2 regions of the Comamonas sp. MYb21 genome follow, and region 1 is predicted to be linked to the other one. Evidence: riboswitches for the same ligand, from Rfam matches in the RefSeq annotation. Region 1 holds a riboswitch; the other holds the start of a gene.

What was found. A riboswitch is a leader RNA that binds a small molecule or an ion and turns the genes downstream of it on or off. The one in region 1 is predicted to bind cobalamin.
Region 2: linked by a shared signal. The riboswitch ahead of WH367_RS20365 (TonB-dependent receptor domain-containing protein) and the one ahead of WH367_RS10480 (ABC transporter substrate-binding protein) in region 1 are both predicted to bind cobalamin.

Annotation. Positions count from the first base shown of each region.
Region 1 covers NZ_JBBGZC010000006.1:138,059-142,264, forward strand. The annotation lists gene atpD (F0F1 ATP synthase subunit beta) at 1-266, shown strand, start outside; gene WH367_RS10470 (F0F1 ATP synthase subunit epsilon) at 338-754, shown strand; gene WH367_RS10475 (GNAT family N-acetyltransferase) at 806-1,354, opposite strand; cobalamin riboswitch at 1,401-1,625, shown strand; gene WH367_RS10480 (ABC transporter substrate-binding protein) at 1,888-2,910, shown strand; gene WH367_RS10485 (FecCD family ABC transporter permease) at 2,935-4,005, shown strand; gene WH367_RS10490 (ABC transporter ATP-binding protein) at 4,002-4,206, shown strand, end outside.
Region 2 covers NZ_JBBGZC010000014.1:115,782-119,987, reverse strand. The annotation lists gene hemN (oxygen-independent coproporphyrinogen III oxidase) at 1-198, shown strand, start outside; gene WH367_RS20380 (sulfite exporter TauE/SafE family protein) at 215-1,036, opposite strand; gene WH367_RS20375 (cell division protein ZapA) at 1,484-1,903, opposite strand; gene WH367_RS20370 (hypothetical protein) at 1,903-2,118, opposite strand; cobalamin riboswitch at 2,158-2,402, shown strand; gene WH367_RS20365 (TonB-dependent receptor domain-containing protein) at 2,487-4,206, shown strand, end outside.

The DNA of each region.
Region 1 (4,206 bases):
ACATCATTGCGATTCTGGGTATGGACGAACTGGCTCCCGAAGACAAGCTCGTCGTGGCCCGCGCTCGCAAGATCCAGCGTTTCCTGTCGCAGCCTTTCCACGTTGCTGAAGTGTTCACGGGCGCTCCAGGCAAGTACGTGCCGCTGTCGGAAACCATCCGCGGCTTCAAGATGATCGTCAACGGCGAGTGCGACCACCTGCCCGAGCAAGCCTTCTACATGGTTGGCACGATCGACGAAGCCATCGAGAAGGCGAAGAAGATCTAAGCTTTGCAGAACGGGCTGCCGCACGCAGCCCCTCTCGCGAACTAGTTTCTTTTTCACTCTGAGGATCAAAGATGAACACCTTCCACGTTGATGTGGTCAGTGCTGAAGAATCCATTTTCTCCGGCGAAGCCCGCTTTGTGGCTTTGCCTGGTGAAATGGGCGAACTCGGTATCTACGCCCGCCACACGCCGTTGATCACCCGCATCAAGCCGGGTTCGGTGCGCATTGAGAAGGCCGACGGCGGCGAAGAGTTCATCTTCGTGGCTGGTGGCATTCTCGAAGTGCAACCCGACTGCGTGACCGTGCTGTCCGACACCGCTGTGCGCGGCAAGGACCTGGACGAGCAAAAAGCGGTTGAAGCCAAGCAAAAGGCTGAAGAAGCCCTCAAGAACGCCAAGGGCGAGCTTGACCTGGCCAAGGCCCAATCCGAGCTGTCCGTCATGGCCGCCCAGATTGCCGCCCTGCAAAAATACCGCAAGAAGCGCTGATCCGCTGTTTGCGCAACTGCCACAGGAAAACCACCGCATGCGGTGGTTTTTTTACGCCCGTAGCGGATGGGTCGGAGTGGGACCGGCCTGCAGCACCTGCTGCATATGAATGGTTTGCCACAGCGGGTCGGCATCCTGGTGCAGGCTGACAAAGCCCTGGCGCTGCCAAAAGGCCTGTGCGCCCGGCAAAAAAGGATGCGTGTGCAGGTAGAGCCGCTGCACACCCTGCTGCAGCGCCCGCTGCCGCAGCTGCGCGAACAACGCGCCAGCCAGGCCTTGGCGGCGCCAGGCCGGGTCCACATACAGGCGCACCACCTCGGCGGTGCCTGCGCTGGGCACGGCCAGGTGGGCAAAGCGCCCGTTATAGGCGCGGTAGGCAATGCTGCCGATGATGCGGTCGCCCTGCCAGGCCGCCAGCATGCAGCCGCCGGGCGGTGCATAGACCGAGGCAAAGTCGCGCAGATCGGCCTGCGGCGTGCTGGTATCGACCCGATCGCCAAACATGGCCTGGCGCGCCGCCTGCAAAAAGGCCGCCACCGGCGCGAGATGCTGAACGCGGCGGATGCCGTATGCGCTGGGTGTAGTGGGTGGGTGGTTCATGGCCATCAAACGGCCTGCAGCTTAGCATGCAGGCCCTGTAAATCGGCTACAGTACAGCCACTTTGGTTTCGCAAGAACATGCGCACGGCAGGGTGCCGGGGCATGAGGGAATCCAGGGAGCGCGAGCCGGCAGCCAGCGCCCCAAACGGAACTGCCCCCGCAACTGTAGGCCGCGAGCAGGCCATCCATGCGCCACTGAACTGCGGTTCGGGAAGGCGATGGTCTGCGCAGACCGGCCAGTCAGGAGACCTGCCAAGGTCATGCATTCACAATCCACTGGCAAGCCCCCGGTTTGCACAGAGAAACAGGCATGCCACCGGTTGTGCGCGCTGCAAGGCGAACGACGCAAGCGCCGGTGCGGCAAACCCATTCATGGCGGATGTGCGTGTGTTTTGATCATGACCGGCGGGGTGTCCGGGCGGTGAGCAGCGTCTCGTCTGCGCAAGGCTGTCCTGGCTCCACCGGGCAGCGCCCAGCACCGGATCGGCTCGCACGGCCCGCATGCCCAGCCTCTACCTGGAGAGACGATTCCGATGCCTGTTCGCCGTTTTGCGCTGCCTGCCCTGTTGGCTGCCTGTGTATTCATGCCGCTGTCCGCCTGGGCCGCCCCTTATCCGATGCAGCTGCACAACTGCGGCTACGAGGTGTCCCTCAAGCAGGCGCCCGCGTCGGTCGTCACCATCGGCCAGGCCGGCACCGAGATGCTGTATGCGCTGGGCCTGGGCGACAAGCTGGTGGGCACCTCGCTGTGGTTCAATGCCGTGCTGCCCCAGTTCAAGGCCATCAATGACAAGGTGCCGCGCCTGGCGGACAACGACCCGAGCTTTGAGTCGGTGATCGGCAAGCGCCCGGCGCTGGTGGTGTCGCAGTTTGAATGGATGGTCGGCAAGGACGGCGTCGTGGGCACGCGCGAGCAGTTCCATGACCTGGGCATTGCCACCTATGCGATGCCCTCCGACTGCGAAGGCAAGAACAACCTCAAGGGCGCCGATGGCACCCGCACCGCGGCCTACGATGTGCAGGCGCTCTACAAGAGCATCACCCAACTGGCACAGCTCTTTGATGTGCAGCCCCAGGGCGAGCGCCTGGTCAAGGACCTGCGCGAGCGCCAGGCCAAGGCGGTCGCCAAGGTCCAGGCCGCGCAGCAGCCCCATCTGACGGCTGCGCTGTGGTTCTCCAGCGCCGATCTGGCCATCGACCCCTACATGGCGGGCAAGAACGGGGTTGCCGGCTACATGCTGCAGACCTTGGGCCTGCGCAATATCGTCGACTCGTCCGAAGAGTGGCCCACCGTGGGCTGGGAGACCATTGCCAAGGCCAATCCATCGATCCTGGTGATCGCCCGCATGGACCGCCGCCGCTTCCCTGCGGATGACTACCAGAAGAAGCTGGAGTTCTTGAAGAAGGACCCGGTCACCCAGCACATGGATGCCGTCAAGAACAACCGCATCGTCATCGTCGATGCCGATGCGCTGCAAGGCTCGATCCGCCTGGTCGATGGCATGGAGCAGATCAGCGATGCGGTACGCAAGCTCGGCCCGGCGGCCGCGCGTTGATCAGCCGCTGATGCAAGGCCTTGCATGATGGTGGCAACGGCATCCGCGCGCCCATCGGCGCTGCGCCGGCCGCTGCATGGGGCCGCCTGGTGCCTGGGCGCGGCACTGGCGCTGCTGCTGAGCGTGGCGCTGGGCATCGCCGTTGGCGAGACGGCGCTGTCGCCCAGCCTGGTGCTGCAGGTGCTGGCCAACAAGCTGGCAGGTGCCAGCTATGCCATCGATCCCATCAGCCAGGGCATTGTCTGGAACTACCGCCTGCCCCGCGCGCTGGTGGCGGCCAGCTGCGGCGCGGGTCTGGCGGTGTCCGGCGTCATTTTGCAATCGCTGCTGCGCAATGCGCTGGCCGAGCCCTATTTGCTCGGCATCTCGGCCGGGGCCTCCACCGGCGCAGTGCTGGTGACTGTCGTCGGCATCGGTGCGGGCGCCATATCGATGACCGTGGGCGCCTTTTTTGGTGCGCTCTGCGCGTTTGCACTGGTGGCCCTGCTGGCCCATGCCGCCGGCAGCGGTGGCCTGCGCAACAGCGGCCAGATTGTGCTGGCCGGCATTGCGGGCTCGCAGCTGTTCAATGCACTGACCTCGCTGATCATCACCAAGTCGGGCAGTGCCGAGCAGGCCCGGGGCATCATGTTCTGGCTGCTGGGTAGCCTGAGCGGCGTGCGCTGGCCCGATACCGTGCTGACCGCCTGCATTGCGATCACCGGCCTGCTGCTGTGCCTGCTGCATACGCGCGCGCTCGATGCCTTCAGCTTTGGCAGCGAATCGGCGGCCGCGCTGGGCGTGCCGGTGCGCCGGGTGCAACTGGTGCTGCTGCTGGCCGCTGCGCTGATGACGGCCGTCATGGTCTCCATCGTCGGCGCGATCGGCTTTGTCGGCCTGGTCATTCCGCATGCCGCGCGCATGCTGGTCGGCGTCAGCCACGGCCGCCTGGTGCCTGCCAGCGCGATGATGGGTGCCGTTTTTTTGATCGCCGCCGATGTGCTCTCGCGCACCCTGATCCGGGGCCAGGTGCTGCCGATTGGCGTGATCACCGCCCTGGTCGGCGCGCCAGTATTTGCCTGCATTCTGCTCAAAAGCCAGCGGAGGCGCGGATGACGGCGGCAGCTCTGGTCACGGCGGATCAACCGGTGTTGCAGGCCTGCGCGCTGGGCCTGCGCCTGCAGGGCCGGCCGGTTGTCGAGCAGCTCAGCCTGCCGGTGCAGCGCCAGGAGATGCTGGGGCTGATTGGCCCCAACGGCTCGGGCAAGTCCAGCCTGCTGCGCTTGCTGGCCGGTGTGATCCGGCCCAACGAGGGCC
Region 2 (4,206 bases), on a different contig from region 1:
CTGATTGATTTTGCGCAGTACTTTGCCGCCGAGCTGGCCCAGCTGCGCGAGCTGCAGGACCAGGGCCTGGTGCAACTGAGCGACGAGGCGATCAATGTGACCGAGCTGGGCTGGTACTTTGTGCGCGGTGTGGCCATGGTGTTCGACAAGAACCTGCAGGCCGACCGCAACCGGGCGCGCTTCTCGCGGATTATCTAGCCCGCTGTGGCAGGTCTCAGCCCTGCCAGGCCGCCAGGCTTTTGTAGAGCATGTACGCGGCCAGGCACAGCAAGATGCCGCCAAAGATCTTCTTGAGCTGGCCTACCGGCAGCCGGTGCGCGGCACGGGCGCCCAGCGGCGCCGTCAGCACGCTGCAGGTGGCAATGGCGGCCAGGCCGGGCAGCCAGATATAGCCCAGCGAATGCGGCGGCAGCCCCTGCAGGTGCAGGCCGGCCACCATGAAGCCGATGACATTGGTGACCGCAATCGGAAAGCCCAGCGCCGAGCTGGTGGCGACCGCGTTGTGCATCGGCACGCTGCACCAGGTCATGAAAGGCACGCTGATGAAGGCGCCGCCCGCGCCCACCAGGCCCGAGAGGCAGCCGATCACGCCGCCAGCGGCCATCTGGCCGGCCGTGCCCGGCATGGCGCGCATGGCCTTGCTGTTGGGCTTGCGGAACATGCGCAGTGCCGAGTAACCAATGAACAGGCCAAAAAACAAACCCAGGTAGCTGCCCTTGAGCACCGCAAAAATGCCCAGGCTGGCCAGCAGGCCGCCCAGCACAATGCCCGGGGCCAGGCGTTTGACAAGGTCCCAGCGCACGGCGCCATGCTGGTGGTGGGCGCGCACGCTGGACACAGATGTGAAGACGATGGTCGCCATCGAGGTGGCAATCGCCATCTTGATCGCCAGCTCCGGCGCCACCCCTTGGGTGCCCAGGATGTAGGTGATGAAGGGTACCAGCACCATGCCGCCGCCAATGCCCAGCAGGCCCGCGAGAAATCCGCCGATCAGGCCCAGAAACGACAGCGGCAGCAAAACAAGAGGATCAGTCATGGCGCGCAGTAAAAAGGCCACCTGAAACAGGTGGCCTGAAACCCCGCTGTCGCGGAGAGGAGAAGACAGGTTGGGCAGCCTGCCCGAAAAAATCAGGTGTTCGCAGCGGATCCACTGGACCGTCATCCTGAACCGGGGGTTCAGGTGGGCAAGGGCAACCTATCGTTGGGTTCATCTGACGCGAGACGATCACGCTCAATAGGTGATGTACCAAGCCCGTGCTCGTAGAGCATTGGTTCAAGGAACTATAAAGTCCAGCAGGGCTGCGAACGCTTCCATTGTAATCGCTCGCGCCTGCCGCACCCACCAAAACTGCATGTCAATGTGCCTGGATTGGTCAAAAAAGATAGCTGGTTAGCTAGATTGAGAAAGCGCCAAGCTGATATTTTGGCAGGAGGCATTGCATGGCGCCGCAATCTGGTGTTGGCGCCTGCTTACCGCCAGGCCTCAGGCGCTGGTGTCCAGGGTTTCGGCGGCCTTGGCAGGGGCGGGCGCCAGCGCCGCGTCCAGTCGCTGCATCACCGACTGCAGGCGGGGCTCGTCCCAGTCCAGGCTGGCCTGGTCACCGGTGGCGGGCTGGGCCTGCGCCTCGGCCATCGCGGCAGACTGGGCAGCGGCTTGCGCCTGCAGCGCGTCGGCGGTCTGGCTGAGCTGGCTGTTTTGCACCTGTAAATCCAGCAGATCAAAGGCGACATTGAGGGCCGCCAGCACGGCGATGCGCTCGCGGCCACGGATCTTGCCCGCGTCGCGGATACCGCTCATGGCCTCATCGACATGCTTGACGGCGGCCAGCAGACGTGCTTCCTGGCCTTCGGGGCAGCCCAGCATATAGCTTTGCTGCATGATGTGTACTTCCAGCTGTTTCATCATTCGTCCTGGTCAAAGGTCTTGGGCAGGCGTTCGATCAGTGCATCCACGCGGGCGCGGGCCGCTGTCAGGCGCGATTGGAGGGAGTCGCGCTCCTGGGTCAGGGTGGTGACTTGCTCTTGCAATTGGGCGTGGGCGCGTTGCAAAGCCTCATGACGGCTCAGCAGTGCCTCCACCCGCTCAAGCATCAGATCCATAGAAGGCGTAGTGGCCATAGAGAGACAGTCTTCTTAAGTGCGCAATGGGTTTAACGCTAAAATTGTACCCGTTGGTGCTCGCCCCAGTGGTTCACATGGGGGCAGTTCAACGGGAAGCAGGAGCGCTGCTTGTGCCCTACAAGCCTTACGCAACCTGCGCTGCCCCCGCAACGGTAAGCGATGGTTGGTTTTTGCGCCATCCACAGCCACCACTATGCCACTGAATACCTTGAACAAGTGTTTGGGAAGGCGTGTGCTGTGTCATCGCCAGCCCGGATACCGGCCAACAATAGTGGAGGCGCGCGGCTGAGGCCTTGCTGCGGCCTCCGTGTTCCCCATTGCCGGCGGGGAGGCTGGCGCGGGGTGGTTCATCACCAACTCAGTGCATGTTTTCCTCTGATTTTTCGACACGCCGCTGCGCGCGTCCCGCGCTTGCGCCCCGCTCGGGCACGCTCCATACCCCCCGTTTTTTGGCCTTGGCCATCGCATCGGCGTTGCCCCTGTTGGCGCTGCAAGCTCAGGCGCAGCAGGCTCCAGCCGCCCAGGAAACAGAGGGTAAAAACCTGCAAGAGATGGTGGTGACCGCCAACCGCATCGAGCAGCCACTGTCCGATCTGGTGGCCGACATGTCCATCATCGATGCGCAGACCATCGAGCGCCAGGGCCCGGGCAGCGTGGCCGATGTGCTCGCGCGCGTGCCGGGCATCCAGATTTCTCGCAACGGCGGGCCGGGCACGACGACCAGCGTGTTCATGCGCGGCGCCGATTCACGCTTTACCGCCGTCTATGTCGACGGCGTGCGCATGGATTCGCAATCGACCGGCGGCGCCTCCTGGCAGTCGATTCCGCTGGCGCTGATCGACCGCATCGAAGTGCTGCGTGGCCCGGCCGCTGCCGTCTACGGCTCGGACGCAATGGGCGGCGTGGTGCAGATCTTCACCAAGAAAGGTGAGGGCGTGCCCCAGCCCTATGTGGGCCTGGGCTTTGGCAACCGGGGCACGTTCACGGCCGAGGCCGGCATCTCCGGCAGTGCCGAGGGCTGGGATTACGCGCTGGGCCTGAACCGCTCGCAGACCGATGGCTTCAACGCCCGCACCGTGGCCACTGCCAACTCGGACAAGGACGACTACCGCAGCAATGCCGTCAGCGGCCGCCTGGGCTACCAGATCAACCGCCAGCACCGGCTCGAAGCCACCTTGCTGGCCAGCGATGTGAACTCGGGCTATGACAGCAGCCTGACCGAGGACGACCGCAGCCTTAACAAGATGTATGCGCTGGGCCTGAACTGGCAGGCGCAGTGGACCGAGCACTACAGCACCAAGCTGCAGTTCAGCCAGTCGCGGGACTATTACGAGACCCGGCCCTCGCCCTACCAGACGGACACGCGGCTGCACAACTACCTGTTCCAAAATACCTGGCGCCTGGGCGTCCACACCTTGACGGCCGCGCTGGAGCGGCGTGACGACGCACTGACCAATGGTGGCATTGACCGCGACCGCCACCAGAATGCGCTGGCGCTGGGCTATGGCCTGAACACCGGCCCGCACACGGTGCAGTTGAACCTGCGCCGCGATGACGACAGCGAGTTTGGCGGCAAGACCACTGGCAGCGCCGCCTATGGCTACGCCTTTGCAACCAACTGGCGCGCCACCGCGACCGTGGGCACGGCCTTCCGCGCGCCCACGCTCTACCAGCGCTTTAGCGAATACGGCGACGCATCGCTGCAGCCCGAGAAAAGCCGCAATGCCGAGCTGGGCCTGCGCTGGGCGCAGGGTGCTGATAGCTTCTCGGCCACGGCCTACCGCAACCGGGTCACCAACCTGATCAACTTCTCGTCGCCCGGCAGTTGTGACAGCACGTTTGGCTGCTACGCCAATGTGGGCAAGGCGCGCCTGGAAGGCATTACCCTGGCGGCCACGACCAAGCTGGGTGCGTTCAATCTGCACGGCTCGGTCGACTTCCAGAACCCGCGCGATACCGAAAACGACAAGCTGCTGGCGCGCCGCGCCAAGCGCTATGCCACCCTGGGCGCCGAGACGCGTGCCGCCGGTTGGACCTGGGCTGCCGACCTGCAGACCAGCGCCAAGCGCTTTGACAATGCCGCCA